DNA from 2 places in the Arthrobacter sp. StoSoilB20 genome. Region 1 is predicted to be linked to the other one. Evidence: predicted binding sites of a transcription regulator. Region 1 holds the regulator's gene; the other holds the start of a gene.
The links. Region 1 encodes LexA, which represses DNA repair genes until DNA is damaged. Its sites were predicted from a motif close to TCGAACANNTGTTCGA; they were not measured.
Positions count from the first base shown of each region.

Region 1 (15,954 bases):
GACATTCCCCACTGTGACGCCCTGCTGGGAGCGTGCACTGGCGTAGAGGCATACTGTCGCCGCCGTTCCCAGGTTCAAACTCTCAGCCGCTCCGTAAACGGGGACAGCCACCCGGTGATCGGCAAGTGCCAGTTCATCATCCGACAAACCCTGCGCCTCATTGCCGAACAGCCACGCTGTAGGGGCTTCGAGGGCATACTCAGAGGCAACGGAACCGTTTCCAAGCCTTCGAGCAGCATTCTCGTCCTGGAGCTTGTCCAGGTTGACGGTCCCGTAGCCATCAGCGGCCAGGATGCCAATACCCCGCTCACGGCAACGCTCCACGAGGTCCTCCACATCGGCGCCGAGCACCACTGGAAGGTGGAACAGCGAACCGGCTGTGGACCGGACAGCCTTGGGGTTGTAAATATCCACGCTGGAACCTGTCAGCACCACGGCATCGGCGCCTGCGGCATCGGCAGCACGAAGGACAGTACCGGCATTGCCGGGGTCCCGGACCTGGCACATGACCGCGATCAGGCGCGGGCCGGCGTCGAGTACTGATTCAAGGGTGACGTCCACAAAGCTGCACACAGCCACAATCCCCTGCGGATTGACTGTATCTGCCATGGCTGCCAGGACTTCGTCACTGGCCAGCCGGAGAGGAGTACCCAGGGCGAGCTCGGCGAGTTCCGGTAGACGGTCCAGGCACGCTTCGCTGGCAAAGACTTCATGCACGACGGCGGAACCTCCCGCCGCGGCACGCTCGCGGTGCAGGCTCAACGCCTCACGCACCGCTTGCGGACCCTCGGCCAGGAAGCGCCCGCGTTTTAAACGCGCCGGGCGCCCGGCAAGCTTGGCGACGTCCCTCACCCGATCTGCTCGGGGGTTGGTCATCGGAAAGTCTTGCGGGCGCCCGGTTTGGTTCATATAAAGAACTTTAGTGGCAGTTGCGACTAGTTCTTGATCTGCTGGCGTGCTTCGCCACCTGCAGGCTCGAAGCCGGCAGCCTTTGCAGCCTCAACGGTGGAGAACCAGTATTCAGCAGCGGTGGTGTTGTACCAGGTGGAACCCGGAACGTGGTACTTCTTGGACTCGGCGTTGCCCTTGATGGCGTAGCCTTCCGGAGCCTCGTCGCCATCAGCGGCAACTGCGCCATCGATGGCCGGCTTCTCGGAAACGACAGCCTTGACGGCCGTTGCCGTCGCAGCAGCCGGAGCAACCTTTGCAGCCTTCGGAGCAGCCTCGGCCTTGGCGGCCGGAGCGGACGTGTCAGCCGGAAGTGCAGCCTTTGCAACGTTCACCAGAGCGGCGAAAGCGTTGGCGTCAGAGACGGCCAGCTCGGCCAGCATACGGCGGTCAACCTCAACCTCAGCGGCCTTCAGGCCCTGGATGAGACGGTTGTAGGTGAGGCCGTTGGCGCGGGATGCAGCGTTGATACGCTGGATCCAGAGGCGACGGAAGTCACCCTTCTTCTTACGGCGGTCACCGTAGCTGTACACAAACGAGTGCAGCAGCTGCTCTTTGGCCTTGCGGTACAGGCGCGAACGCTGACCGCGGTAACCCTTGGCGCGTTCGAGGACAACCCGGCGCTTCTTGTGGGCGTTTACCGCCCGCTTCACACGTGCCACGTGCGTACTCCTTCAGAAATCTTTATCCCAAGCTGCTACTGCCGGAAACCCGGCCGGCCTGAGAAGGCTTTTGGTGTAGTCGGCCACTGCCGGATGGCAGTAACCAAAGAACTTGGAACTTAGACGCCGAGCATCTTCTTGATGACCTTGGCATCGCCCTTGAAGACGAGCTTGTCGCCGGCGAGGCGACGGGTCAGCCTGGAGGACTTGTGCTCCAGGTAGTGACGGCGGTTGGCCTGCTGGCGCTTCAGCTTGCCGGTACCGGTCAGCTTGAAGCGCTTCTTAGCACCGCTGTGGGTCTTCATCTTCGGCATGGGAACCGATCTCCTTACGTATCCACGGACGAGTCCGCGATTCTTTCGCGCAGCCGGCCCGCGAGGGCCGGCGTGCTGGTTGCTTGCCGGTGGAGGCGGGGCCTCCGCGGCGTTGAACTAGTTGGTCTTGCGTGACGCAGGCTTCGGCGCGGCCTTGGGGGCCGCGGGCCGAGCTGCCGGCTTGGGAGCTGCCGGCTTGGCCATGGGCTTCGGAGCCGCAGGAACTGCAGGCTTCGGAGCGGCCGGGACCACAGGCTTCGGAGTTTCAACCGGGGCAGCCTTCGCTGCCGGAGCCTTCTCAGCCGGAGCCTTTTGGGCCGGAGTAGCCTTTGCAGGTGCTGCCTTGGCCGGTTCAGCCTTGGCCGGTTCAGCCTTGGGAGCCGGAGCTTCCTTGACTACGGGTGCTTCTTCAACAACGGGTGCCGGAGCTTCCTCTGCAACAGGAGCTTCCTCGGCTGGCGTTGCCTCTTCCGCTGCCGGGGCTTCTTCAACAACCGGAGCCTCTTGGACTTCGGCTGCTTCAACCTCAGGAGCCTCGGGAGTTTCCTGCGTGGTCTCCTCTTCGCCAACCAGCAGGCCGGCCGGAAGAAGGTCGCCCAAGCTCTGGGTCAGCGGAGCCTGGTCACCGTCGGTGTCCACGCGTCCGGAAGCCTTGGCCTCGTTCTGGGCCTTGGCTTCTGCACGCTGTGCCGCGCGGCGGGCTTCTGCCTTGGCTTCGGCCTTGTTCTTCAGCGGACCGATCACCATGACCATGTTGCGGCCATCGATGCGCGGGCTGGACTCTACGATGCCAACCTCGGCAACATCTTCGGCAAACTTCTGGAGAAGGCGGATGCCCATCTCGGGACGCTGCTGCTCACGGCCACGGAACTGGATCATGGCCTTGACCTTGTCACCTGCACCGAGGAACCGAAGGGCGTGACCGCGCTTGGTTTCGTAGTCGTGCTTGTCGATCTTGAGGCGGAAGCGAATTTCCTTCAGAACCGTGTTGGTCTGGTTCTTGCGGGCTTCGCGGGCCTTGACTGCAGCCTCGTACTTGTACTTGCCGAAGTCCATCAACTTGCAAACAGGAGGCTTAGCCTGCGGGGCAACTTCAACGAGATCGAGATCGGATTCGGCAGCAAGACGCAGGGCGTCCTCGATGCGGACAATTCCTACCTGTTCGCCGGCAGGGCCGACCAACCGCACCTCGGGGACGCGGATACGCTCATTGATTCTTGGCTCGCTAATGTTAAAGCTCCTGTGGTTGTGGTGAGTTCACCGGCAAATAGAGAAGGCCCCCAATTGCTGGCGCAATCGAAGGCCTCGAAGATCGGCTGCACTGCCCCTACAGGGAGTACGCACTTCGGGTGGCTGTGCCACCCAAGTGTCCGACCAGGTACCCGGCAACCTCTTGTCCCCGAAGGGATCATGTCCCTGAAGGGAAACGGCTGACGCGGGTGGGAGAGAACTCCGCTTGCAAACTGAAAGACAATTCTACAGAAACAACCCGCCAAGTGCACATTGCACGCGGCGGGACCATTACTGCTGATGTTGGCCCTGAACTTCTGGCCATGAATAACGACTTCCAGTCGGTCTGTGACAAGCTTACCAGTATGAGCACTGAAGACAGCAATTCCCGCAACTCCTACAGCGAAGACGCCGCGCCTGCCACCGATTCCGGTGTTTCCCAGCAGATCCGCGACATCGCTGAAGTACCGGCCGTGGAAGTCATCACCACTGGCGCCGTTCACTTGATGAGCGCAGCTGCGGTGAAGGTAGGCCTGGCGGACGGCCCCAACGCAGAGGACCTCAAGGACCTCGACGAAGCCCGCAAGCTGATCACAGCCCTGGCCGGCCTCGTGTCGGCGGCTGCCCCGGAGATCGGGTCCCAGCACGCTGGTCCGTTGCGCGACGGCCTTCGCTCACTGCAATTGGCATTCCGCGAAGCCTCGCTCATCCCGGACGCCCCGGGCAAGGGCCCGGGTGAGAAGTTCACCGGACCGGTTAACTAGCCCCCAACTCCCCCAGGAATCAACGACGGCGGGTCGACCACATGTGGTCGACCCGCCGTCGTGCGTTCCCTGCTTGTCCGGCTTTGTCAGCTGTCTGGTTCGCCCGGTTCTTCCGGTTCTTCCGGTTCTTCCGGTTTGTCCGTTTGGACCGCAGTTGATGCGATTAGACGCGGGCGGCCCGGCGGCGCAAGGAGGTCAGGAGCAGACCCGCGACGCAGAGCAGGACACCTGCCGAACCGATGGCCGCAAAGCCGGCGGAAGGACCAACCGTGTCGATGAAGACGCCGGCCAAAGGAGCGCCAAGGGCGACGCCTGCCGTGAGGGCAGAGCCATACCAGCCCATGGCCTCGCCACGGCGTTCCTCATCGACGAGGTCGGCCACCTTTTCCGAGGACGCGGACAGGACGGGCGCGCAGAGCAGGCCCGGCAAGAGCGACAGGAAGGCCAACGTCCAGGTGTCCTGGGCAAAGCCCATGGGAATGGTCAGTGCGGCCATTCCCAACAGGAGCAGCATGGGCGAAATGGAACGCTTCATGGAGCCGTAAATCAGCCCGCCGACCACCGATGATGCGCACCAGAAAAAGAACACGATGCCGATCTGGTTCTCATGCCCGCCACGTTCCAACAGGCCAACGATGCTGACATCCGAGCCACTGAGCACCATGCCCGATCCCGCCGCCACCGCGAAAAGCGCAGCCACGGAGGCAGTGAACCAGGTGAAATTCCTGGCAACCCGGCTTTTGAGCGCTGCACTGCGCGACGTTGGAGACGTCATCTCGGAGGCCGCTTCCTGAACGTGCGCCGGCGCGGAAGCCACCATCGCCGCCTCCGCGGCAGCGAGGTCCGCCGCAGCACGGTCCGCGGACTCCTCCGGAGTGCAGGCGGTTTCACTTCGAGTCGGCGGGTTGAACCACATGAGGAACAAGCCAGCCACCGACACCGAGATGCCTACCGCTGTCAGACCGATCGCCGAGAAACCGGCCGTGGCCACAATGGCGCCAACGGCAGGTCCAATCATGAAGACAAGTTCCGTGGCAATGGAATCCAGGGCGAAGGCAGACCGGCGCTGCTCCCCCTCAACCATGACGCCCAACGACTGACGCACAACACTGAAGATCGGCAGGGTAAAGAGCCCGCCGACAAAAACCAATGGCAGAAGCCACTCGTAGGAAACGTGCGGGACGATGGACCAGATCACGGTCTCGGAGACCACGGAAGGAATCAGGGCCTTCCTCAGGCCCACCGTGTCAACCCTTCGGCCCCGCCACGGCGCGCCCACGGCAATGCCGATGGTCATGACAGCGGCGGCCGCGCCCGCGGCGGCGTATCCCTGGTTCAAAGTCAAGACGATGTGCAAGGTCAGCAGAACGCCTGCTGCAGAGTGCGGAATACGCGCGATCATGCCCACCACCAGCAAGCGCCGGACAGGGCGGATGGACAGCATCTCTTTGTAGAGAGCGAAATTCACTGGCTAAAACCTCTTGTTCCCCCGGGGCAGGCCGGGGAACCGGCTGCCGTTAGTGCGGCCCAGGCTCCTGTGCTGCACGCTGCAATTTCACTTCAATGGAGTCAACGCCCTCTGCGAAGGAATCCATCCGCGCCCATGCCTCGTTAAGTTGGGCAACCAGCGCTTGGACAGCCACCGCATCGAGGCCATCTTCGAGATAGAGCACCACGCGCAACTCCGGACCGGAGCCGCCGCCGGACACGGTGCGGCCATCGGCTGTCAACGACGCTACGCCTGCGCCGGGTTGCGTCTGGAGCCGGCGGACCGTCCGGAAAGTTGACACTGTTGAAGCGAGAGCAGACTCCAGTTGATCATCAAGGTATGACGGCGTCCAGTCCCGCTGCTGGGCGAGGGCCCACAGGGCAGGGCGCCGGACCACGAACGTGAAGTCCGAGCCGGGATCCACAACAAGCAACTGCGCGCCTTCAGAGACTGCTGATAGCGCAGCGCGAGCCGCATAAACCGCCACGGGACGGGCTTCGCCGTGCCAGGCTTCCAGTGCAGCAGCAGAAGTGAACACGGGCATCGCCTTGCGACCGTCGGGCGCCTTGAGTGTGACCAACGCCATATCAGCCTGCTTGTCGGCATGCAGCCCCTCGACGCCCTCAGCTTCCTCAGCCAACTGCGCAACGACCGGAACGAATACCCGTGCAGTCGCCAGCGAGGCAACAACGTCGGCCTCGGTACCGGCACCTTGGATCAGCGAGGCGATGGCGGTGAGGTAGCCGGCGTCGGCCGTTCCGTCGTCGTCCTCAAAGTTGTGGATCCTGGCATCGTCCCCACTAAGGCTCCTGCCCGCCCACGGCTGCCCGGCCGAGTCGGTTGCTCCCCCGGCACCGGCCAATGCGGCAGCAATGTGGCCTGGCAAGTGCCGGCTTCCGGAACCTGCCTGGTTACCTTGCCGGTGTCCGGCGTCGTGGGGCATCAGCGACGACCGGCAACGTCCAGGGCCTCGGGCAGCGTGAAGGCACCGGCGTACAGAGCCTTGCCCACAATCGCGCCCTCAACGCCCAGCGGCACCAGTTCACGCAGCACCCTGAGGTCCTCAAGGCTGGAAATCCCACCGGAGGCCACAACGGGCTTGCCGGTCTTCTCCACCATTTGACGCAGCAGTTCCACATTGGGCCCCTGCAAGGTTCCGTCTTTGGTGACGTCCGTGACTACATAACGTGCGCAGCCGGCATCCTCGAGGCGGGCCAGGACCTCCCAAAGGTCGCCACCCTCCTTGGTCCAGCCGCGCCCGGCCAGGGTGGTACCGCGGACATCGAGTCCGACGGCGATCTTGTCACCAAAGCGGTCGATGGCCCTGCGGGTCCATTCCGGGTTCTCCAGCGCTGCCGTGCCAAGATTCACGCGTGCGACGCCCAGTTCAAGGGCGCGGTCCAACGACTCGTCATCACGCAATCCTCCGGACAGTTCCACCTTCACGTTCAGCTGCTTCACCACCTCACTGATGAGGCCGGCGTTGTTGCCACGGCCGAAAGCGGCATCGAGGTCAACCATGTGAACCCATTCAGCGCCGGCATTCTGCCAGTTCAGGGCTGCTTCCAGAGGTGTTCCGTAGCTGGTTTCCGAGCCGGCCTCCCCTTGGAGGAGGCGGACCGCCTGGCCGTCAACGATGTCGACGGCGGGCAGGAGTTCCAGAACGGGCTGGGCGGAGGTGGTCATGTGGGTCCTTGGAGTTCGAGGTTCGACGCGGTCTGGTTGATGCCCGGTTCAGTTACCGGGCAGCGTCAAGAGGTAGGCGGCCAGCAGGGACATCCCTGCCAGCGCGTAAAAGGCAATGGAAACCCAGCGCGGTTTCTTCTGCTGGTGGAAGGAAATGCCGCCTCCCACCAGCACGCCGGCGAGGCCCATGAGGACAACAGACCACATCTAGGCGGCACCGCTTCCGCTGGCTTCGGCCGCTGGAATTGCCGGCTTTTTCAGGCCGTCCACCCAGTTCCTCAGCAGGCGCGCACCGGCATCGCCGGACTTCTCCGGGTGGAACTGCGTTGCGCACAACGGGCCATTTTCGACGGCGGCAATGAAGCGTGCGCCGTGCTCTGACCATGTCACCTTGGGCGGAGCCATGCGCGGTTGGACAACATCGAAATTCCACTCCTGCACACCGTACGAGTGCACGAAATAGAAACGCTCGTCCTCGACGCCGGCAAAAAGCCTGGAACCTTCCGGGACATCCACGGTGTTCCAGCCCATGTGCGGGACAACGGGTGCCGGCAGGAGTTCCACCTTGCCCGGCCACTCGGCCATGCCTTCGGATTCGGTGCCGTGTTCCACCCCGGCTTCGAAAAGGACCTGCAAACCAACGCAAATGGCAAGTACCGGGCGCCCACCGGCAACCCGGCGACCGATCATGCGGATGCCGTCTACTGCTTTGAGTTCCTTCATGACGGTTTCGAAGGCGCCGACACCGGGGACCACCAGGCCGTCGGCATTGAGTACGTCTTCGGGTTTGGAACTGAGCACGACATGAGCCCCGGCACGTTCCAAGGCCCTGACAGCCGAACGAACGTTGCCGGAACCGTAGTCGAGCACCGTGACAGTGGGCTTGCCTTCCGGCGACGTGGGCTTGACCGAAGCGATGGTGTCGGCCACTGCCCCGTCCTTGAGTACCTGACCGCTCACAACGCCCCCTTCGTGGAGGGAATGCCCTCGACCCTGGGATCGGATTCCACCGCGGCACGGAGCGCCCGGGCAAAGGCTTTGAACTGGGCTTCCACGATGTGGTGGGGATCGCGGCCGGCGAGAACGTTCATGTGCAGGCAAATCCCTGCGTGCAGCGTAATGGCCTCAAAAACGTGGCGGGTCAACGAACCGGTGAAGTGACCACCAATCAAGTGGTACTCCTGGCCGGCAGGTTCTCCGCCGTGAACCAGGTACGGCCGGCCCGAGACGTCCACCACGGCGTGCGCCAGGGCTTCATCCAAAGGAACGGTGGCTTCGCCGAAGCGGCGGATCCCGGCCTTGTTACCCAGGGCTGTGCGCAGTACCTCACCGAACGTGATGGCCACATCTTCCACCGTGTGGTGGGCATCGATGTGGGTATCGCCGGTGGCTTTGACGGTCATGTCAATCAGCGAGTGCTTGCACAGTGCCGTGAGCATGTGGTCATAAAACGGCACAGAGGTGCTGATGTCCGAGACACCGGTCCCATCCAGGTTGATCTCCACCAGGACTGAGGATTCGCTGGTGGTGCGCTCCATGCGCGCGGTGCGGGCAGCGGACGGCGTGGCGCCGGTTTCGCTCATTGGGATGTCCTTATACACGAAGAGTGGATGGGTTCAACATACAAGTTTAGGCGGGCTGTGACCCCTGGCCGTCCAACAGCGCTTCCAGCGCCTGGAGGAACGCCGTGGTTTCCGGCTCTGTTCCGGCCGTAACCCGCAAGTGGCCGGGAATGCCGACGTCGCGGATCAGGACGCCCGCATCAAGCAGGCCCTGCCAGATCGCATGCGGGTTCTCGAGCCCACCGAAGAAAACGTAGTTGGAGTCCGACGCTGCAGGCTTCAAGCCCATGCGCAGGAGTTCGGTCACAATCCGGTCGCGTTGGATCTTAATGTCCTCGACGTCGGCCATGAGGGCTTCGCGGTGATTAAGCGCGGCGAGGGCGGTCGCCTGCGTGACAGCCGAGAGGTGGTACGGGAGGCGGACCAGCCTGATGGCATCCGTGACCTCCGGCGCCGCGGCCATGTAACCCAGCCGGGCGCCCGCAAGGGCAAACGCCTTGCTCATGGTGCGGGAAACGATCAAACGCTCGCGTCCAGGCAGCAGGGTCAGTGCGCTCGGCGTATTGTCGTGCGCGAACTCGTGGTACGCCTCATCAACAATCACTATGGCCCGGCTGGCTTCGCCGGCGTCGTAAACAGCCTCAACGACATCAAGGCCCAGCCCTGTGCCGGTTGGATTGTTGGGAGAGCAGAGGAACACAATGTTGGCTCCTGTTTCACGGACCTGGGCGGCAGCCGAAGCTGCATCGAGCCCATAGTCCTCGGCCCGGACCCCCTGGACGTACTCTGTATCCGTGCCGCTGGCCAGCAACGGGTACATGGAGTACGTGGGCGGGAATCCCAGCGCCTTCCGGCCAGGTCCGCCAAATGCCTGGAGGATCTGCTGCAACACCTCATTGGAACCGTTGGCTGCCCAGATATTGCCGGGAGTGAGACCGTGGCCAAGGTATTCGGCCAACGATTCCCGGAGTTCAGTGAACTCCCTGTCCGGGTAGCGGTTGAGCCCGGTGGCGGCAGCAGCTACAGCTTCCGTGATGGCCGCCTGAACATCCGCAGGGACTCCATGGGTGTTTTCGTTGACGTTGAGCAAAATGGGAACATCAAGCTGCGGCGCGCCATAGGGGCTCAGTCCACGCAGGTTGGTCCGGAGGGGTAGTCGGTCAAGTCGCTCAAGCTGGTCACTCACCACCCCAGTTTAAGGGGCTGGGTGGACTGGCCACTAACTGTGACGCCGAACCCCGGCGGGTGCCGGGACGGAATTGGCTAGCTGGCGGGTACAAACAGCTGCTGGCCAGGCTGGATGCGGCCACCGCGGAGGTCGTTCAACTGGATGATCTCGGCGATGACATCGCGCGGATCCCGCTCAGGAGCGGCAGCCCCGGCGATGCCCCACAGTGACTGACCCGGCTGGACCGTTACCGTTACCGCAACAGGTGGCCGAAGTTGCGCCTGCGAATCAGATGCCTTTGCAGGAGAGGTGATGAAACCAGCAAGGCTCAGCAGCGCAGCCACCAGCAGCATCGCAGGGATGCCGAAGAAGACGATCCGTCCTCGTCGGGTCAGACGCAGGCGCGTCGGCGCCTGGGTGGTACGGAAATCAGCGAACGTAGTGATTGCGGACATGAGCTGAGCCCTTCTGAGCTATTGCCGTGCCCCGGATCCCGGTACATGGCTGCCAATTCTTTGGTGTTCCCCTGCGCGTCACGGCTTGTCCGAACACTTCGTTCGAACACTCTGTTCGAACACTCCGTTCGAACATCGGGCCCCAACAGCAGGTTTATAGAACACATGTTCGAACCTTGCTATGACATTTTTAGCACTTATCAACGAACGGTGTCGAGACTCGCTAGAACAAATGTTTGATAAACGCCTGTGGCTGCCCTACGTTTGAGTGAAGAAACAGCACTGTTTCAGTGGAACAGGAGGGTCTGACATTTTTGGCAGACCCCTTCGTCCCCGGGCACACTCCGGGCGGAATGAAAGGCATTGGCGAACATGGCAGCGAAAGCCACCGGCGGCGGGGCACCCCTGCGGAGCCAGCAGCCTCTAAAGAGTCCCAAAAGCCTGACCGTCCGGCAGAAGAAGATCCTGGAAACCATCCAGCGATCAGTCAACGACAACGGGTATCCGCCCAGCATGCGCGAGATCGGGGACACTGTAGGGCTCGCGAGCCTGTCGAGCGTGACTCACCAGCTCTCCCAGCTGGAAAAACTTGGTTATCTCCGCCGCGATCCCAAACGTCCCAGGGCCATGGAAGTCCTGATGCCCCTTACCCTCGATGGCGGACCCATCCCGGGAGTGGAAGCGCCGGCAACTCTGCGCAGCACGGGTGGCTTTGCCGTGACGGAGCTTGCCAGCGCCAGCGATACTGCCATGGTGCCCTTGGTTGGCCGCATTGCTGCCGGCGGCCCCATTTTGGCTGACCAGACTGTGGAGGACGTGCTTCCCCTGCCCCGGCAGCTCGTCGGGCATGGCGAGCTGTTCATGCTGAAGGTGGCCGGCGATTCAATGATCGACGCTGCTATCTGCGACGGCGACTGGGTTGTGGTCCGCCGGCAGAACGACGCCATTAATGGAGACATCGTCGCCGCCCTCCTGGACGACGAAGCAACCGTCAAAACCTTCCGCCAGCGCGACGGCCATACGTGGCTTCTTCCCCAGAACACCCAGTACGAACCCATTTTGGGCGACCAGGCCACCATCATGGGCAAGGTCGTATCGGTCCTGCGCTCCCTCTAGGAGGCCTTGGCGGAGCCCAAACGCTCCAGCACGCCCCGAACCACTGCGCGGTCCGTCGTAGCCCAGAAGGGCGGCAGTGCAGCCCGGAGGAAGCCTCCGTAGCGCTCCGTCGAGAGCCTGGAGTCCAGAACAGCCACAACCCCTTTGTCGCCGGTGGACCGGATAAGCCGGCCTGCTCCTTGAGCCAGGCGGATAGCGGCATGAGTAGCTGACACGGCCATGAAACCGTTCCCGCCGGACTGCGCCACAGCGCGTGAGCGGGCAGTCATCAGGGGGTCATCGGGCCGCGGGAAGGGAATGCGGTCAATGACCACCAGGCGGCATGAACCACCCGGGACATCCACGCCCTGCCACAAGGACATCGTGCCGAAGAGGCAGGTATCGGGTTCATCGGCAAACTGCTTGACCAAGGCTGCCATGGTGGATTCGCCCTGGCAGAGGATATTGACATCCAGTCGGAGCCGCATGGCATCGGCAGCTTCCTCGGCGGCCCGGCGCGAGGAGAAAAGGCACAACGCTCCCCCGCCGGAGGCACGGATGAGGTCTTCCAACTCATCCAGGGCATCAGGTGAGGTTCCGCGGCCTGGCTTGGGCAGGTGCTTGGCCACGTACAACACCCCTTGTTTGGGGTAGTCGAAGGGTGATCCGACGTCGATCCCCGTCCAGCTCGGTGCACCATCGCCGATCAACCCCAGGCCTCCGGCTGCCGGCTCAAAAGCCGAACCGATGGCCAGCGTCGCGGAGGTGAGCACCACCGTGTGGCCCGCAAACAAGCCTTCCCTCAACCTGCCTGCAACGCTCAACGGAGCGATGTTGATAAGCGCAGGGGCGGTCTCGTCGGGTTGGGAGTACCCCTGGCTGGGGTCAAAGGTGCTGTTCCGCGAGAACCATACGACTTCCCGGTTCTCCTTGGCGGCCAGCATGCGCTCACACAGCTCCAGGATGAGCATGAGCCGTGAGCGGGCCAGTTGCCGGCCGCCGTCGACCGCGTTTGAAGAGTCGGTCTTCGAATCCGACAACGCCGCGCGCGTGGCTTCGCGCAACTGATCCAGGCAATCGAGCTGTTCGTCGTTGAGTCCGCTGGGCAGAAGTCCATTGGGAACGCCCGCTATGGCCATGTCCAGGCGATCGGCCGCGGCATTGAGCGCGTCCACCGTAATGGCGGTGTGCTTGCGGGCACTTGACGCCGCTGCGTGGACCATCGCCACGGACAGCTGGCCGGAGACCGCGCCGGTGACGCGGTCCTGCAGTTCGTGCGCCTCGTCAACCACCACGACGTCATACTCAGGCAGCACAGCGAGCCCCTCAAAGGCGCTGACGGCCAGCATGGCGTGGTTGGTAACCACGACGTCGGCCTCACCGGCCCGTGAGCGCGCCAGCTCGCTGAAGCACTCTTCGGCCAGTGGACACTTCTGCGCACCGAGGCACTCCATGGAGGTCACAGAGACCTGTCTCCAGGCACGGTCCGTGACGCCGGGCATGAGCTCATCACGATCGCCTGTAGCGGTCTTCTCCGCCCATTCCCGGAGCCGGACCACTTCCTTGCCCAACTGGGATTGCGGCCCACCCATGGATGCAGCAAAGTGCGGGACGCTGGTGTCCTCGCCCAAAGAAAAGAGCTGCCCTTCGGAAGGCTCCTCACTGGGGAACCCGCCTTCAAGTTTTTGCCGGCAGACATAGTTGGCCCTGCCCTTGACCAAAGCCACCTTGACTGGCCGTTCAAGGGCGGGGGTAATGTTCTCCAGCAGCCGCGGCAGGTCACGGCCCACAATCTGGGTTTGGAGTGCCAAGGTGGCGGTGGACACCAGAGTCGGTTTGGCGCTGTCCATTGAATGCGCGATCAACGGGATCAGGTACGCCAACGACTTACCTGTGCCCGTTCCCGCCTGAACCAGCAGGTGCTCCCCGGTTTCAATGGCCCTGGCAACGTGTTTGGCCATCTCGTGCTGGCCGGCACGGCTCTGACCACCCATGCCGGCAACAGCCCGGTCCAACAACTCGAGGGTGGTTTTCTCCCCCAATGACTCAGCGGCGTCCGCCGCCACGTTCTCAACCATTAGTGACGAACGGCTCCAGTTCGGCTGCCAGGCCTTCGCGGACCATGACAACTACGCGGGTCCCGTTTTCCTCGTGCTCCAAGGTCAGGATCTCCGAGTCGGAGCTGTGCAGTTTACTGATCATTTCGCCGCGATCGTAGGGAATGAGCAGTTCCAGCCGAACTCCAGGCCGGGGAATGGATTGGCTGATGTCTTCCAACAACTCGGCGATGCCCTGGCCCGTACGGGTCGAAACCACGGCGTGCCGGGGTTCCTTCTGCTTGAGCCGCTCCACGACGAAGGGATCCGCAACGTCAACCTTGTTCAGGACAATGATCTCGGGCACCTTGCGGGCGTCGACCTCCGTGAAAACGGAGCGGACGGCAGCGATCTGGCCCTCCGGATCAGGATGCGAGGCATCCACCACATGCAGGATCAAATCTGCGTCGGCCACTTCCTCCAGGGTGGAACGGAAAGCCTCGATCAGCTGCGTGGGCAGTGAACGTACAAACCCCACGGTGTCAGCAAGCGTGTAGCCGATGCCATCCGGAGTCTGGGCCTTACGGACAGTGGGATCCAAGGTGGCGAACAGGGCGTTCTCCACCAGGACACCGGCATCAGTGAGGCGGTTCAGGAGCGAGGACTTTCCAGCGTTCGTGTAACCGGCGATCGCGACAGAAGGAACGGCATTACGACGGCGGTTGGCCCGCTTGGTCTCACGCGCCGGCTTCATGGCAGCGATTTCACGGCGAAGCTTGGCCATGCGCGTGCGGATCCTGCGGCGATCCAGTTCGATCTTGGTTTCGCCCGGACCACGTGAACCCATTCCGGCGCCGGCTCCGCCCACCTGGCCACCGGCCTGGCGGGACATCGAGTCGCCCCAACCACGCAGGCGCGGCAGGAGGTACTCGAGCTGCGCAAGCTCAACCTGGGCCTTGCCCTCACGGCTCTTTGCGTGCTGGGCGAAGATGTCCAGGATCAGAGTGGTCCGGTCGACAACCTTGACTTTGACAATGTCCTCAAGTCCGCGGCGCTGGGAAGGCGCCAATTCGGTGTCAACCACGACGGTATCGGCGCCCGTGGCGGCAACGATGTCCTTCAGTTCCTGGGCCTTGCCTGACCCCAGGAAGGTGCCCGGGTCGGGCTTCATGCGCCGCTGCACCAAGCCATCGAGGACTTCCGAACCGGCCGTCTCAGCCAGGGCAGCCAACTCCCGCAGGGAGTTCTCGGCATCTGCAAGAGTGCCCTCGGTCCACAAGCCGGCAAGGACAACGCGTTCAAGGCGCAACTGCCGGTATTCGACTTCGGTGACATCTTCGAGTTCCGTTGAAAGTCCGGCAGTACGGCGCAGGGCCCGGCGCTCTGCCAGGTCTTCCTGGTCGCCGTCGTAGATGCTGTGTTCCTGGTCAAGGGTGGAGATGGCTTGCGCCTTGCCGAAAACCCCGCTGGCATCGTTGTCATCGGATGCCTGCGCAGGTACATCCTTGGAAAGAATCCGGTCGATCACGGCCTGGATTTGTTCAGGACTCATGTCCTGGGCGTCGGAATCGGATCCGGAGTGCTTCTGGGTGGTCATGGTCTCCTTAGACTGTTCGGCAATTCCAGAATAGTGCTGTTTGTTGTTTGATGGGGCGCTATTCGCGCTGGGCTGACGGGCTTGGGCCAAAGAGGGCCTCCTGTGCTGGCCTGCTGCCTGTGAAAGGGCAGCAGCTGCTGTGATCTGGCATGGTGGGATCCGCTCGGTGGTTCCTGGCCATCTCAAGATTGCACTGGTCAGCTGACCTGCCGAGCTACCAAAAGCCGGCGGTTCAGTGGTCTGACGGAAGGGTGTGATCTTCGATGCGTCCATGGCCCTGATGGGCCAACAGACTGTGCCGTAGGAGCTGCCTGGCGGAAAGACCGTGGCTTGGCTCAATGCCAAGGACCGGCCTGCATCGCGGGCTGTGCCGTACAACGCCTGAAAATTCAGACGGGTTTCGGCCTACTGATCGAAATTACTCGAAGATCAAGAACATGCATTCAACATTATCATCCGATGTCAAATCATCCGTTGGGAGCCGCAGTTTCCCATGGCGCCGCCAGCCAACTAATCTGGCAAATTATGGAGTCTGCACACTATTTCACCGCCCAGCCAGCCGGACCGTTCACCAGGAAGCCTTTGACTGTTGAACTCGCTGGGGCCACGCGCCACCTGCAGACCTCCTCGGGCATCTTCAGCCCGGACGGAGTGGACAAGGGCACAGCGATCCTCTTCTCGGAAGTTCCGCCGCCGTCGCCGCAGGGAAACCTGTTGGACATAGGTTGCGGCTGGGGTCCCATCGCACTGACACTGGGGCTGATGGCACCGCATGCCAAAGTACATGCAGTGGACGTCAACGAACGCTGCGTCACCTTGACCAACGAGAACGCGGCAGCCCTTGGCTTGGCCAACGTAAAGGCCAGCCTGCCGCACGAGGTGGACCCCGCCGTCGAGTTCGACACCATCTGGTCCAACCCGCCCATCCGCATCGGCAAAGACGAACTC
Region 1 covers NZ_AP024651.1:1,789,072-1,805,025, reverse strand. Annotated here, with positions in the region: gene LDN85_RS08155 (RNA methyltransferase) at 1-909, opposite strand, end outside; gene rplT (50S ribosomal protein L20) at 936-1,610, opposite strand; gene rpmI (50S ribosomal protein L35) at 1,730-1,924, opposite strand; gene infC (translation initiation factor IF-3) at 2,042-3,112, opposite strand; gene LDN85_RS08135 (DUF1844 domain-containing protein) at 3,520-3,918, shown strand; gene LDN85_RS08130 (MFS transporter) at 4,082-5,386, opposite strand; gene LDN85_RS08125 (SseB family protein) at 5,436-6,350, opposite strand; gene priA (bifunctional 1-(5-phosphoribosyl)-5-((5-phosphoribosylamino)methylideneamino)imidazole-4-carboxamide isomerase/phosphoribosylanthranilate isomerase PriA) at 6,350-7,093, opposite strand; gene LDN85_RS08115 (hypothetical protein) at 7,142-7,300, opposite strand; gene hisH (imidazole glycerol phosphate synthase subunit HisH) at 7,301-8,053, opposite strand; gene hisB (imidazoleglycerol-phosphate dehydratase HisB) at 8,050-8,676, opposite strand; gene LDN85_RS08100 (histidinol-phosphate transaminase) at 8,723-9,841, opposite strand; gene LDN85_RS08095 (LysM peptidoglycan-binding domain-containing protein) at 9,919-10,278, opposite strand; gene lexA (transcriptional repressor LexA) at 10,651-11,394, shown strand; gene LDN85_RS08085 (ATP-dependent DNA helicase) at 11,391-13,451, opposite strand; gene hflX (GTPase HflX) at 13,444-15,006, opposite strand; gene LDN85_RS08075 (methyltransferase) at 15,532-15,954, shown strand, end outside.

Region 2 (15,954 bases), 260 kb from region 1:
GTACGCGCGGCCGGTCTTGCCGACGTCGGAATCAGCAGTGACGAAACCACTGCGACACTGGTGGACATGCTGCTGGCAGAAGGCGTGCGCGGCAAGACGGTGGCCGTGCAGCTGCATGGCTATACGGACGTCCGCCAGCTGGAACGGCTGCGCATGTCCGGCGCCATTGTCCTGACCGTCACCCCCTACCGCTGGGTGAAGCCCGACGGCGAGGACAAGCTCCCGCGCCTGATCGAGGCTGTGGTGGGCGGCAACCTCGACGTCCTGACCTTCACCAGCGCACCAGCCGTGGACGCGATGTGGAGCACAGCCCACGAAATGGGCCTTTACCGTCAGCTCATCGAAGCCCTGAAGGGCCCCGTGACGGTTGCCGCAGTGGGGCCCGTCACCGCACAACCACTGGTCGACGCCGGTCTGACGCCACTGATCCCTGACCGTTACCGCATGGGGGCGCTGATCCGGTTGGTTACCGAGCACTTGTCCCTGAACCATGTGCGCCGCTTGGAGACCAAGAGCGCCACCATTGAGCTGCGCGGGCGTTGCCTGCGGATCAACGGCGAGGTGATCGACCTGGCGCCCGCTCCCCTGCTGCTCCTGCGTGCCCTGCTCGGCGCGGGCGGGGCAGTGTTGTCCCGCGAGGCGCTCTCGGACCTGTTGGATCTGCGCGGCTCCGTGCATGCCCTGGACATGACGGTCAGCCGGCTGCGCTCCTCCCTGCCCGATGGCAAGCTCGTGGAAACGGTAGTCAAGCGTGGGTACCGGCTGCGGGCGTAGGTGTACTGCCCAGGCCGCCTGCCTGGGGTGCCTGCCTGAGTTGCCTGTCCGGGCTGCCTGCCGGCAGTTGTGGCGTCCAACCACCTCAGGCCGCCTTCACCAAGGGAAGTTCGTCCCAGTTGGTGGTGTACCGGGGACTGAGCATGTCCCGTTTCATGGACCAGTCGGGTCCTCCCTTGATTCCGGCGTGCCCCAAACCGATGGAGCCCCGGCCGTAGCGCTTGCTGACTTGCTCCAACAGGGGGCCGATCCCACGTTCCTCGTGCCGGTTCTCAAAGATCTCCAGCGGTTTCTGGTTCCCGCTGGGGCGGAGGTCAGTAACCATGATCCCGGCCTTGGCGTACCTGACGCCTTCCTGGATCCTGGGAACCAATGCATGGGCAGCCTTGGTCAGCAGCACGGGATCCGAGGTGGGTATGGGCAGCTTGACGTTAACCGTCGGAAAGGACTTGTCGTTGGGGTTATAGACCGAAGTGGCGGCAAAGGCCGTGAGCAATTTTGCTTGGAGATCGTGTTTGGCGAGCCTGGCACTTGCCATCTGGCCGTAGACGCTGAGCACCTGCCGCAGCTGCGCCGCCGTCGTAATCGGCGTTGAAAAGGAGCGGGAGAAGATCAGCTGGTCCCTCCCGATCCTTTCCTCCTCCATCGGGATGCACGGGGTGCCCTGCAATTCCAGCACGGTGCGCATCATGACAATGGAGAACTTGTCCCGCAGGGCCACAGGGTCGGCCCGGACCAGGTCAAGGATGGAGAAGATCCCCATGGCGTTCAACCGTTTGGTCAGCCTGGTGGCTACGCCCCAGATCTCAATCACCGACAGCCGTGCCATCAAGGCCTCCCGTTGGGCCCCAGGAACCGAGTCCCAACGGCACACTCCGTTGAAAGCCGGATTATGCTTGGCCCATTTGTTGGCCAGCTTGGCAAGCGTCTTGGTACGGGCAATCCCCACGCAGACCGGCACGCCCACATGCCGTTGGCACGCAGTTTTGATGGTCCGTCCCAGTTCGAGCAGCTCTTGCGGTTGACCTTTTACCCCCAGAAACGCCTCATCAATGGAGTACACCTCCTGCCACGCCGAGTAGCGGGCCAGGAGTTCCATGACGCGGGAGCTGATGTCCCCGTAGAGCTCGTAGTTGCTTGAGAGGGCAATGAGACCCCATTCCCTGGCCCGTGGAGCAAGTTTGAACCAAGGTTCCCCCAGTCCGATCCCCAGCTTCTTCGCTTCCGGAGACCTGGTCACTGCGCAGCCGTCGTTGTTGGACAGCACAATCACTGGCTTGCCCTCCAGCGAAGGGTTGAAGGCACGTTCCGCCGACGCATAGAAACAGTTGATGTCCACGTGGGCGATCTCTTGCATCCGGTGCATGAGTGCTGGCTTGGACATCGGTCTCCTCCGTTCGGCCTTAGCACGCGTGCCGCGATTCTGGAGCAGGACACGCCGCACATTCGAACATATATTCGAATACATTTACTGTACCGCCAGGCCCCGACAAATAGCTGAGCTCTTCCTACCCGATGTCCACGGCAGCGGTAAGGCATCCGTACGACTGGCTCCGTTGAACCAATCCTCGCCAACCATTTCGGTCGTTGTATTCGATGTTCGTGAACGGCGCTCCAGCAGCATCGAGTCGATCGGTTTCCAGTACAAACACGTTGTCGAGTTCGACGCATGTATGCCTGACAAATCCACCGTCAAAAGGGCTGTAGTCGTGTCGCGGGTTCAGGCTGGCGGTGCCTGTATCGTTTGGACCCAATGATGTAAACCCTGTCAGGTGTCAGAATTCCCTTCACGCGCTTCCCATCCTAACTATCGGAGTGCGTCACGGAGATGTTGTTGGCCAGTGTCCCAAACGTGGCATCGAGGCTCAGAGCATAAGCCTGTTGGCCCAAACCTATCCCGGCCTGTTGACCCGCGGTTCGCGAGGAGATGGAGAGATTGTTGTACTTGGACTTCCGCTTCAACCTCATGGCAGGATGGTCCGCCGGAGTGGGTCTGGTCGAAGCAGGACCGCCATTCCACCCAGCGTCGTTGACAAAATTGTTTGGAATCGGCCCCCAACCATCAACATTGGAGTTCTTGGCTGTGTCCGCGATCATGTTGTTGCCAGACGAAGCGATCTGGCCATTAACGCTCTCTGACTCCTCAAGCCAAAAGCCTTCGCCGCCGCAATTCTGCGCTTCGACCGAGGAGAATTCGCAGGAACCGTAAATCGTGGTACTCGGAATTGGAGAGGTTGAAAAGGCCTCGACCGGAGAACCGGACGAGGCCTTTCGTAGCCAGCAGGTTGAGGCGTGTAGCAGTAACTACCAGGTAACCAAATCCATCCCCGCGCTGTTCGCAATCGTGCGCGTAGACGTAAACCACACGTATCGACTGCAGTAGTTGGCCCCGCCGTCCCGAACGCTGCCGCAATTGCCGTAGTTATATAGGGGGCCAGCGACGGCCTGGATCATTCCGACAGCGCCGACGCTGCCATTGCCGTAGGGGGCAAGTACGGGCCCACCGCTATCCCCTTGGATTGCGGCACGCTGACCGTCCACTGTTTGGTAGCCCTCGATTTGGGAGGCGTAACCGTACCCGTCATTCCAGGAAAAATTCGTGTAAAGGACGCTGATATTGCAATGCACGCCGGAGTTCCCGCCGCTTGTGCAGATCCAGTCGCCCAATGAAACGTCGTGGAATCCAGCAACAGGTTTGGAATATCCTGCCGTGTTGTTCCACGCGCCGTCAAACATCCAACGGCTTCCGCCTTCGGACAGCATGGCGGCTTGACCATCGGGAGTATCCCACCACTGCATTCCTGCTGAGGATCCGGTATTGTCGCGGGCAGTCCACCAGCCAGATCCCTCACAGTGGCGGGCCGTATTGGTCCACTGCCCTGTTCCCGTTCTGGCTTTCAGCGCAAACCCAGTTGTGCAAGCTGTTTGGTTGCTGTTGAGTATGTACGCACCTGAGTTGAAGGGGTGGGAGTCATTCATGCGAGTGGCGGGGCGTGACTGGACTCCATCAATGACTTGGATAGGCCACTTGGTAATGTCGCGTGCAAGGTTCTCCACTGCAGCCCGTTCCGATGATGTGAGCAGGCCGCCTTCATTCTTGACGGCGTATCCGCGGATGGATATTTCACCTGAATCATCGCCGATGCCTCCGATGGAAGCTATCTTGAATCCCAGCGGTTCAAAGGCCTTGTCATTATTTATGAGGGCTTGAGTCGCCGAATCAATTTCGGGGACCGAATATGGACGCTCGGAGAATGTCACCATGATGCCTCGCTTTCGTCCTTCGTTGGCGACGGTTTCGCGAAGCAGGGATGAACCCTTCCACAATGCCTTTACAGAAAGGCTTTTTGCATCATTAACCTGTTCAACGTAGCCAGCATCGTAGATTCCCGGGACCTGTGTGATCCAGTACTTGAAGTCGGAGAGCTTCTTCTGGTTGTCCAAGAAGTCGACACCTACACTCTTGGAGTATTCCTCGATAGCGCCCTCCCCCGGCGGCGTGACCGGGGCATCCGATGCCGCCACGGCGGGGCTGATAATGCCGAGCAGCAAGACAAAAGTACCTGCTGCAATGGGTAGTGGTTTCTTCAATGAATCCCCGTCCAGTGCGGGCCGATTCGGTCTCGGTCCGTGTTTGATGAATTATTCAATGTCTTAAGACTGTGGCGGTCCGCAAGGCTATGCCCGAGCCGCGTATTGCTCCCTAATACCTGAATCCGGGGCAGTTCAGATCGCGCCGAAAGTCAGGGAGTCTTGACCTCTCGTCCATGTCAGCGCCCCGTTGGTGTAGTTGAGTTGAACGCCGTCCTTGAGGAAGTTGAGGGCCCAGGTCTGCTGTTCACCTCTCGCAGCATCAACACAGCCGGATGCGCCGATCGCGAGCTTCCCGGACAATGTCATGTTCGAGCCATCAATGGTGACGGGGGTGTTCACTGGTCCACATGGAAGAACAGCCGTCAGGTATGTTTCCTGACCAACTCGGTCCAACTGTGCTGTCACTTGTCCCTCGCTGACCCATGCCATGGGCTGACCTTCAGCAGTACCGGCTGTACTTTTGAACTTCCCGCACGGCGCATCAGGCAGGAATTTCGTGCACTCGCTCGAGGGCGACGCCGACCCGGTGCGCACCTCGGGACCTACGGCCGGCGTTCCTCCGGTTCCGCACGACGAGACGGTTATTGCTGCCAGCCCAACGGCAGCAATACTCAAGAACGACCGCAGTGTCTCCATAACTCCCCCAGCAAAATGATCAACAAAAGCGAATACTAATTGATTAAACGCAGAGCATACCCCGCCCAAAAAGTCCAGAAAAGGTAAGGCGTGCACAGGTCTCGAAGCATACGGTTCATTTACCTATTACACAAGCAATTTTGCTTGGAATTTTGATAGCAAAATTCAAAGGATGCTGATGACCATCCTTTGCCTCGGTAATTCCCGGAAGTTACTCAAACACAAGTAGACGGGCTGCCCTCTCCGGGTCAGTCAGCCTGCTTCAGGGAAGGCGACGCTGTTTGCCCCGAAGCTGGCCACCGCTGCCACAAATACAACACAGCGTCCTCGCAGAGATACTGCGGAGGGAAGTCGCTGAACGCTGTTGTCCTGACACTGTTCGAACGCGCTACGAACCCGCTATGGACTTAAAGATTCGCGACAACGATTTCTCCGCCTGAATGGTCACAAGGTGTCCCATTCTGCAGAATCAACGCCCTGTGGACCTGCTGAACACAGCGCAATCCACCGCGCTCATGTTGACGCTGGCCGGGTACCCCCCCCATGACGGGCAGCGTCCTTACGTCTGCAGATCATCTAGACGTTTCAGCCCAGACAAGGACCGCGTTTGACCACCGCCGACGAAAACTTCAAATTAGTCCAACCGCTTATCGGCACGGTGATTGACGGCGGCATAACCCTCCTGGCTGCCGCCATTCCGTTCAATCGAACAAACAAGGCCAGCAAGAAGCGACAGAAACGGATTGACCAGCTCCCGTCCCAAAGGATTACTCGACGGAGAGACGCATAGGGCGGCTCAACTCCCTGCCTGATAAAGAGTTGGCGACGGAATGTCCGCCACTTCCCAGGATTGGTCCGGGCATCGTCGTCCCCTCATTTCCCTCCCACCCCCGCTAAGGGAACGTCACGTCACCTGGACGACCGAATGGGACGGGACCATCCAATCGGCCTCCATCGTCCTGGACACTCAGTTCGCGTCAGGAGAAACCCTCGAGGTGTTTGGATCCTGGCTGGTATCCAGTCCGGCTCCGTTCGTCCCGCCAGTTATTCGTTCAAAAGCTATTCGGCAAGTTACCGATAGCCGCCATGAATCTGCCGCTTCCTGCGCCGAAGAAGTCGGCTGCCGATGATGGCTACAAGGTGTTTCCTGGCTAGTGAGTGGCGACCCTAGCGCGGCACCACGATCTCATCGACTCCGCACTGGAGCACAAGGTTGCCACTTCCGCCCGTCAGTATGCAGTCCTTGGGGTCGAAGAACTGTGTGGCGGACAGCCACGGGACGCTTCGCTGCCAGAGCCCCCACGATTTTTGTGAATAAATGGAATAGGTTTGTGGGTCGAACCCTGATTGTTCGACGATGACACTTTCTCCACTGCTGGCCTTGACTTCGGTGTAGGTTGCCGCCTTGGCGGCCAGCCCCATGCCAGCAGAATACATAGACCACGGCAGAGCCGCCGCGACACTGGCCAGAACTGCAAGTACAGCAGTCAGCCGCCGGAGCCAGCCACGGGAAATCCGCCTGACCAACGCCGGTACAAGCAGAGCCAGTGCCACCACGGCAGCAAATCCGCTCAGAAGGTGAGCGAACAGAATGAACGCCCACCCCGGCATAACGAGGTAGACCAGAACCTCAGGCCATGAGTCGCTGACCCACGCTGCGGAGGCTTGGGCGACCGCTCCCAGCAACACCGAGACGAGGGCCGATGCGATGCCCCACATGAGGCGCGAGGCAATAGATCGCCTCGAATCCGCTTCCGCGGAAACCTCTGTCCCTACTCGAGAAGCGCCCAACCGGGCCGCCGTTACGTCGTCTCCCGGCACCCGTTTCCGCACACCGCCATCCAATCACGCTTCTGACGTCGCCGTGGCGTCGCTGTCAGCGGAGCCAGCGAGGGAACCGGGCAATCTTTTCAGGTTTTGTTGCGCCCATTACCAATAGGCCGTGTGGTTCCTGCAGCGCGCCCGTCCCCTGGTCCGGATCCGAAGGAGCGCTCAAGGGCAGCGATGAGCGGGGCAGGCGCCAGCCGGTCCAACAGGTCCACCGGCCTGGCATCCCGCAGTCCTGGGCAGCCGGTGACCATCCAGGCCGAAAAGTAATTGTGCGGAATCCTCAGTTCCATGGCACGCGCAAACAGGCACAGCACCACGGGATGCAAGGACAAGTCTTCGCGGAATTGGAAACCGGGACAGTACGTGCCATCTGCGGAAAACACGCGCACCAGTTGTTGCATCACAGGTTCGGGATCCTCATGTAGCTTCGCGAGCCGATGACGGACCCTCTCCAGATCCGGCAAGCCGAATTCGGCGCCCATCCGTTCCCACAGTTCGCTGGGAACGGGCCCTTGCGAACGGGGCGGGCTCAAATGTGGTGCAGGCATGTGGTGGCAACTCCCCAGATGGTGAGTTCAGAAAGGGCCGGCACGCGGATGTCCGGGTACTTGGGATTGTCGGCCTGGAGGATCACTCCCGTGGGCGTGACGCGGAGCCTTTTGATGGTCAGTTCCCCGTCGAGGACAGCGACGACGACGGACCCATCCCTGGGCTCCAGTGCCCGGTTGACGATCAGCTCGTCACCATCACTGATCCCTGCACCTTCCATGGACTGCCCTGTCACCCGGACCACGAAGGTGCTGGTGACGTCCTTGATGAGGTGCTCGTTGAGATCGATCCGGCCATCAAAATAGTCCTGCGCCGGCGAGGGATAACCGGCCGCCACCGGGAGAGGCGCCAGCAATACTGACATCAGGGAAAAGCCCGCATCTATCACGCGGGGGCCGACTATCACGCCCACAACACACCTTTATTCGAATATATGTTCGATACTTGAGTGTACAGCGGATGACGGACATTGTGGTCACCCCCTTGGTTTCCGCGGCGCAGGAGGCCGGCGGAATGGGGGTTGCAGCCGTTTACGCGTCCTGGCAAAAGACCGGTACTTTAGGGAAGGTCAAGCCAACGGAGGCTAGGCAGGAGACTCAAAAAACCACCGTCTTCGACTGCAGGGTTCAATGCCGCGATGTTGTACCCCAGTCGCGCTGTGCATCGCGAATTGGAGAGCCATGACCGCCCGGAGCAAGGACGTAGCTGATGCGCTCAGCGCCGATGTCACCCGTATTTTCAAGGAACGCTACCCGGATGAGCTGGCACACGCACGGGCCGTCCACGCACGCTCTGAGAAACTGGTTCTCGTCTTGATGTTCTCCACGGTGGCGCTGTGGTTCCTCGGCCCCGCGCTGTTCCTGACCGGTCTTATCAACCAAGTGGTCGTCATCGTGGTGCCGGGTCTGATGACCCTTGCGTTCCTCACCGTCGCGCTCGTAGCAATCGTCCGCAACCGGGCTGCGGCGAGGCCCGTCGTCGAGTACGCAAAGCAATGGGGTCAGAACGTCACAAGCGTGACGACGAGGGGCATTACCGTCGCTGTTCCTAAGGGCGCTGTCACGGTGCCCGCGGAGTTCCGTGAGACGCGCAGGGTCACCCGCCAGCCCTGATGCCGCTATGGCGCCAAGCCCGGAACAGCGCTGCACGGCACCACCTGCACCTGGCCCGGGCGGTCTCCGCGGAGGTCTGTACGGCGGAACGGGACGAGTCATACCCTGAAGCTGTTCAGCAACGCGAAGACCCGAAAAGAGGGCGGCCATGGCACGGGATCCCAAACCTACGTTGGAGCAATTGAACATCCTCCTCGGCGAGTGGGAAACATCAGTTCCGGGCAAGGATGTGCCCGGCCGGACCGCCTTCGAATGGTTGGAAAGCGGCGGCTTCCTCATCCAGCGTTCCACGGTCCAGCGGCCGGAGTACCCCAATGCGGTCAGCGTCATTGGAGCCACCGGCTCGGATGGAGCCTTCCAACAGCATTACTTTGACTCCCGGGGCATGGCAAGGATCTACGACATGACGCTCAAGGACGGCGTGTGGACCCTGTTCAGGGATGGGCCCGACTGGCCGCAACGCTTCGTTGGCCACTTCTCCAAGGACGGCAACACCATTACTGCCCGGTTGGAACGCGGGACCTACCCCGGCGGGCCGCTGGAACACGACTTTGACATGATCTATACCCGCATTGCCTAGCGCGCGCTGAATCCACTGTCTCCACCTCATTTACAGATCACCTGCCCGGTGGGAACATAAGCCCCATAGTCCGCGGAGGCATCGCCCGGCCACGCCCGGCGCCGTCAGCTGCAGCTATGTAGTCAGCTTTCCTCTGAGAGGAACGGCCATGGGTCGTCTGGGGACCGGGAACAGTGGGGCTGCGGGACCTGAGCCCGCTTCTGATCAGGCACGCCGCCGCGATGGCATCGAAAAGGTCGACGCCGTGGTGGTGGGCTCCGGCTTTGGAGGTTCCGTTGCGGCGCTTCGACTGGCCGAGGCCGGGCAGTCCGTTGTGCTCATGGAACGCGGCAAAACGTACCCGCCCGGCAGTTTCGCGCGTTCGCCGTCGGAGATGGGACGGAACTTCTGGGATCCGGACCGCGGCTTGTATGGACTTTTTGATGCCTGGACGTTCCGCGGCACTGAGGGGCTGGTGTCCAGCGGGTTGGGCGGTGGCTCACTCATCTACGCCAATGTCCTCCTGCGCAAGGACGAAAAGTGGTTCGTCAACGAATCCCCTATCCCCGGCGGCGGATATGAGAACTGGCCCTTCACCCGGGCAGACCTCGATCCCTATTACGACGCCGCCGAAGCCATGCTCCAGCCCGTCCCCTACCCGTACATGGACACCGCGAAGACCCTGGCCATGGAGAAGTCGGCCTCGAACCTGGGACTGTCCATCACCAGGCCTCCCATAGCCGTCACGTTCTCGGCAGCACCAGGGACCGAACCGCGAACCAACCATGCACTGCCGCTGCCCGGCTACGGCAGTATCCACGGTCCTGCCACGGTGCGCACCACCTGCACGCTCAGCGGTGAGTGCGACATCGGGTGCAATGCCGGCGCCAAGAACACCCTGGACCACAACTACATCTCAGCGGCCGCCTTCAAGGGAGCCGATGTCAGAACGTTCCATGACGTCCGTGGCATCCGGCCCTTGAACCCCGGGTCGCCGGGTGGCGGATACGAGATCCGCTATGTGGTGCATCATCCGGATCATCACGGCGAACTTCTCACCGAACGCATCATCCATTGCCGCCGGCTCATCCTCGGTGCCGGCACATTCGGCACCAACTTCCTCCTGCTCCGAAACCGCGGTTCCCTCCCTGCGCTGAGCGACGCCCTTGGCACCCGTTTCAGCGGCAACGGCGACCTCCTGACGTTCATCATGGGTGCGAAGACGCCCCCGGCCAACGGCTCACGGCCCGGCGTCCGGAACCTGGCCGGCAGCCGGGGCCCGGTGATCACCACAGCCATCAGGGTCCCCGATTCACACGACGACGACGGCGATGGCCGCGGTTATTACGTGGAGGACGCGGGGTATCCGGCCTTCATGAACTGGCTCATCGAGACAGCGCAACTGGGCACCACCATCAAACGGACTGCCAAAGTGGCCGGGCAGCTCTTCAAGGACAGGCTGTTCGACGCCGGCCGGTCCAACGTCTCCGCCGACCTCGCCGCAGCGTTGGGCGATGGCCGTTTGTCCTCCAGTTCGGTGCCCATGCTGGGGATGGGCAGGGACGTCCCCGACGGTGTCATGACCCTCCGCGACGGGAGGCTGGCCATCGCCTGGACCATGGCAACCTCCAAGGAGTACTTCGGCCGCGTCCGCGAAACCATGGAGTCCATTTCCAAAGACCTGGACGGGGACTTCATCGACAACCCCCTCTGGTGGGCCAAGCGTGTCATCACGGTGCACCCGATCGGAGGAGCCCCCTCCGGGAGGCATCCGGGCGAAGCAGTCTGTGATTCCTACGGCGAGGTCTTCGGCTATCCCGGATTGTTCGTGGTGGACGGCGCCGCGATGCCGGGCCCTGTGGGTGCCAACCCGTCCCTGACCATTGCAGCGTTCGCGGAGCGCACCTGCGCCCACATCATCGGGAACGCAGAGGAACCTGGTGGCCGGGGCATCCGCCCGGCAGATGCCGCGGGCTCCGGCGGGTCCGGCGAAAAGGTGGCCGTCCAGCAGGAGGCGGCCGGCGCCGTCGTCGACGTCGCCGCGTCCGCTCCGCGTGCGTTGGCGCCGGATGCCACCAAAGGCAAGACCGCACCTGAGGAAAAGCCTGCGAGCGCAGTCTCTGAGGTGCCCCAGGCTTCCCAGGTGCGCAGCCGCGGACTGGGCAGGCCCGGCGCTGCAGGCGTAAGCGGCAAAGAGGCCACCTCCGTCCGGTTCACCGAACAAATGCACGGCTGGTTCAGTCCGGGCATCGCCGATCCGGAGAAGGGGCGGAGCCTGGGCAGGGACCGGAGCAGGAAGATCATGTTCGAGCTGACCATCATCGCCGAGGACATCGAGGCGTTCGCCTCCGACCCGAACCATCCGGCCAGAGCTGAAGGCTACGTGCTGGCGGACTACTTCGGTGGCCGGATGCCGGTGGAACGGGGCTGGTTCAATCTGTTTGTCCAGGACACCGCCGACGCCGCTGCACCAGCAAGGCGCATGCTCTACCGTTTGTGGCTGCGGGACCCGGGCGGAACACCCTTCACGTTCACCGGTCACAAATTGATCCGCAACGAGGCAGGATTCGACCTCTGGGCGGACACCACCACCCTGTATGCCACCATCCTGCGTGGCCACGTGCCACCGGATGCTGTGCCACCAGATGCAGCGCCACCAGACGCTGTGCCACCAGATCCAGGGACGCAGGATGCCCTGCCACCGGACGCCGCACAGCCAACTGCAGGCGGCGCCGCCCAAGCAGGCGTCGTCGGGGCCGGCATCCTCTACATCCGGCCCCTCGACTTCGCCAAGCAACTCACCACGTTCCGCGCCGAAGGACCGGCCCCGGCGGCAGGCTTGGTGACGTTCGGGAAGCTGTTTGCCGGCGAACTCTGGCAGGTCTACGGGCGGCGTCCCAGAGGCGTCCCCTTCCCGTTCACGTCAAAGCGATGAAAAGCCGGGAGCTCGCAAAACACCATGCCGTACTGGGGTTCACACCCCAGCCTGCGGTTCGTTGGCTCTCGCCGATGTCCTTGGCCAGGACTGCGTTGAAGGTCGCAGCGGCCACGGTCTTTGCCGATTTCGGCGATAAGCGCGAGCTTGAGGGCAGCTTCCCCTCGGATTCCCTGAGCTTGGACAAAATTCCCCTCCCGGGCCAACCAGCCCAGCCCGCCGTCAGCAGCCGCGGACTTCCCTCCCCTGGCGATCTCCGGGATGGGCGGGCCGCCGCTGCGGGGGCGACGGAGATGTGGCTCGACTTCGCGGCCGACCTCGGCGACGGCTTCGACGCCACGTACACAGTGGCGTCCTTGCTGGCCCAGGACACGCTGACGGTGGACGGGCATGAACTTCCCCGTGGAAGGGTCCTGGTCCTGGGCGGAGACGAGGTTTACCCGGTCGCATCCCCGGCAGCGTACGAGAACCGGATGGTGGGTCCGTACCGGGCGGCCTTCCCACCCGCGTTGCGAGGCCCGCTCAGCGCCCTAAAACACGTCGATTACGCGCACAGCGGGCCACCCAACGCGTCTCCGGTCATGCTGGCGCTTCCCGGCAACCATGATTGGTACGACGGCCTCACCTCGTTCATCCGAGTGTTCACCAGGCAGCGGAGCATCGGGGGCTGGCGGACCATCCAAACCCGCAGCTACTTCGCCCTCCGCCTGACCGGAACCCCTCCCGGTCCGGGCAGGAACGGCACCCCCGGCTGGTGGTTGCTTGGCCTGGACAGCCAACTGGGGCAATACATCGACGAGCCACAACTGGACTACTTCTACCGGAACGTCACTGTGCAACTGCAGCCCGGCGATGCGATCATCCTCTGCGTCGCCGCTCCGTTCTGGGTTGACGCCCCGCAACCCGGGTGGGGTGACTTCCGCCAGGTGAACTTCTTCGAGCAGGACTACCTGCGCCGGCGCTTCAACCCTGGAACGGGCCTGTTCGACGCCACCGGTGCCAGCGTCAGGCTCTGGCTCACCGGCGACCTCCACCACTATTCCCGCTACGAGGACTCCCCTTCTCCGGAAACCTCCGGCACCCAGCACCAGACCCCGGATCCGGGCAGGACCCAGATGATCACTTGCGGCCTGGGCGGCGCCTACCTCTCCGATACCCACGGACTGCCCGAACATCTCACCTTGCCTGCCGCGTCGGCCGCTCCCGGTGAATCGTCCAGCCTGCGGCACACACAGCAGACAACAACACAGCAGACGGGCACAGAACAGCCAAACACCGGCCGCGTCTTCACCCGCATGCCCACCACGTTCCCCGGCCAAGGACACTCCCGCCTGCTCGGCCCGCAACTGGCCAACCCCTTCTCGCAGTTCTGGCTCCCCATCCGCAACCCCGGTTTCGGGCTCTCGCTGGGCATCATGCACGTGGTGGCCGCCCTGACGTTGTGGACGGTCTTCAGTGCCTTTCGCGGTGAGGCCTTTGTGGACAGCCTGCGCAGCCTGGCCCGCGGAGACACCCCGGTACTTGTCATTGTCCTGATCCTTGCAGTGCCGCTCCTCCTGGCAGTTGCCTCGTTGTCCACACGTTCGTTGGGTCTGGCGCAGGCAGGCATCGTCGTTTTCGCCCGCGGCGCGCTGTACCAACTGTCCGCGCTCGCGGTGAGTACCGCCGTCGTGATCCTGATTCCCTGGCCGGAGAGTTGGCCGGACGTCGTGATCCTGCTCCTGGTGCTTGCCCTGGTACATCTGGGCGGGTGGGCGCTGGGCAGCGAGGCCTTTGCCCTGTACATCCTGGCGACGCCCAGTGGCGAAGTGGCCACGTGGAAGATGTCGGGCCAGGCGATCGAAGACCACAAGGGTTTCCTCCGCATCCATCTCTCCTCCGACGCCAACCTCACCGTCTACCCGTTGATGGTGGACACCGTCTGCCGCGATTGGAAATTGGCAACGAACGACGACGGCGCGCGGCCGGTACCGGTGGCCGGTTTGCCTGCCGTGCGGCTGCTTGAAGAACCCATCACCATCGCATGGAAGGGAAGCACCCCATGATCACCACCCGTGCCGAGCACAGGACAGAGGTCATCCCGATCCGTGCCCGCGACAACACACCCTTGAGCCTGGTCCACGTCACCTCCCCTGTTGAGGCCGTCAAAGGGCCGGTGATCCTGGTTCACGGCTCCGGCGTCCGGGCCGAACTGTTCAGGCCACCGGTCCGCACCACCATCGTCGACGTGCTCCTCTACGACGGATGGGACGTTTGGATGCTGAACTGGCGTGCATCCATCGACCTTGACCCCCTGTCCTGGACGCTCGCCGACGCGGCCGTGCACGACCATCCCGCCGCCGTCGAACACGTCCTGAACGCCACCGGAGCCGAAAGCCTGAAAGCCGTCATCCACTGCCAGGGCTCCACGTCATTCACTATGTCGGCAGTGGCGGGACTGCTGCCCCAAGTGGACACCATCGTGTCCAACGCAGTGTCCCTGCACCCCGTGGTCCCGGCGTTCTCACGACTGAAAATCGACTACCTCACGCCAGTGGTCAAAGCCTTCACCCCATACCTGTCGCCGGCGTGGGGCTACAAGTCCCAGGGCTACTTCACCCGCGCCATCCGGGGCCTGGTTAAAGCCACCCATCATGAATGCGACAACACCGTCTGCAAAATGGTCAGCTTCACCTACGGCAGCGGCCGTCCCGCCCTCTGGTCCCATGAGAACCTCGACGACGCCACCCACCGATGGCTCAGCGGTGAGTTCGCCGAAGTACCAGTAACTTTCTTCGAGGAGATGGGCCGCAGCATCAAGGCCGGGCACCTGGTGGCCGCCGGAAACCACCCGGAGCTACCTCAGAACCTGGTGGCCGAAGCCCCGCAGACCGATGCGCGGTTCGCCTTCATTGCCGGTCTGGACAACCGGTGCTTCCTGCCTGAAAGCCAGCAACGCACCTACGAATTCTTCCAAAAACACCGCCCAGGGAAGGACTCGCTCCACCTCATTCCCGGCTACGGCCACCTTGACGTCTTCTTCGGCGAGCACGCCTGGCAGGACACCTTCCCCATCATTGTCGATGAGTTGAACCGAAACTCCCCATCGACCACAGCCCCGGAGTCGAAGCCATGAAAAACCTCACCGAACTTGCCGTCCCCCTGCTCAAACTCCTCCCATCACCTGTGCCGCGCAGGCAGGAACGGCTGCGTGGGCAGCACGCTTTCGCCGACGGAATCAAGTACGTCATGCCCGTCAATTCCGATGACTCACCAGTGCTGATGGCCGCATTTCCCATCAACAAACGGGCCGCCGCAGCCGCACTTCCCGGTTCGGAAATGCGGCCCTTCATCCTTGGCGGCAAGGGGCTGCTGGTGGTGACGGTGGTCAACTACAAATCCACCGACATCGGCAAGTACATCGAGTACTCCCTCGCCATAGCGATCACCCACGGAAGCAGGCCCGCCCCACCCATCCTTCCCCTCCTCTTCCAAAAGACCTTCAAACTGGGCCAGTTCGTGGTGGACCTGCCCGTCAGCTCCGAAGTCTCGGTCAAGGGCGGCAAGGGAATATGGGGCATGCCCAAGCACCAGGCCAACCTGGACTTTGTGGTCACGGACTCCACCGTCTCAGCCCAATACGACAAGGACGGCCAATTGGGTTGCTACATCGAGATCCAACGCCCCGATCCCCTCAACCTGCCCCTCAAACTGGCCGCCTCCAACTACTGCGTCTTCCGGAACATGCTCTGGAAATCGGACATCTACTTCGAAGCCACCGGGGACATAGCCCTCGGTGCCCAAGCCAAGGCGCGGCTCGTCCTCGGTGACGCGCCCGGCGTCGAACCCTTGAAAAGCCTGCAGGTGGAGAGCAATCCGGTGTTCACCGCCTGGTTGCCCCAAGCCCACGGAGTCCTGGATGACCATTACGAAGCGTGGTTCCTCACCGCTCCAACCCAGCTCGAGGCTGTGGCCCTGCCTGGTGG
Region 2 covers NZ_AP024651.1:1,533,803-1,549,756, reverse strand. Annotated here, with positions in the region: gene LDN85_RS07080 (uroporphyrinogen-III synthase) at 1-774, shown strand, start outside; gene LDN85_RS07075 (Y-family DNA polymerase) at 860-2,158, opposite strand; gene LDN85_RS07070 (hypothetical protein) at 2,578-2,742, opposite strand; gene LDN85_RS07065 (hypothetical protein) at 3,079-4,365, opposite strand; gene LDN85_RS07060 (hypothetical protein) at 4,501-4,707, opposite strand; gene LDN85_RS07055 (hypothetical protein) at 4,865-5,023, shown strand; gene LDN85_RS07050 (hypothetical protein) at 6,172-6,723, opposite strand; gene LDN85_RS07045 (hypothetical protein) at 6,915-7,382, opposite strand; gene umuD (translesion error-prone DNA polymerase V autoproteolytic subunit) at 7,364-7,795, opposite strand; gene LDN85_RS07035 (hypothetical protein) at 8,064-8,495, shown strand; gene LDN85_RS07030 (hypothetical protein) at 8,644-9,075, shown strand; gene LDN85_RS07025 (GMC oxidoreductase) at 9,224-11,989, shown strand; gene LDN85_RS07020 (hypothetical protein) at 11,986-14,034, shown strand; gene LDN85_RS07015 (alpha/beta hydrolase) at 14,031-15,104, shown strand; gene LDN85_RS07010 (acetoacetate decarboxylase family protein) at 15,101-15,954, shown strand, end outside.
Region 2: a site for LexA is predicted at 2,221-2,236, ahead of LDN85_RS07075 (Y-family DNA polymerase). Genes of this name have one in related genera too.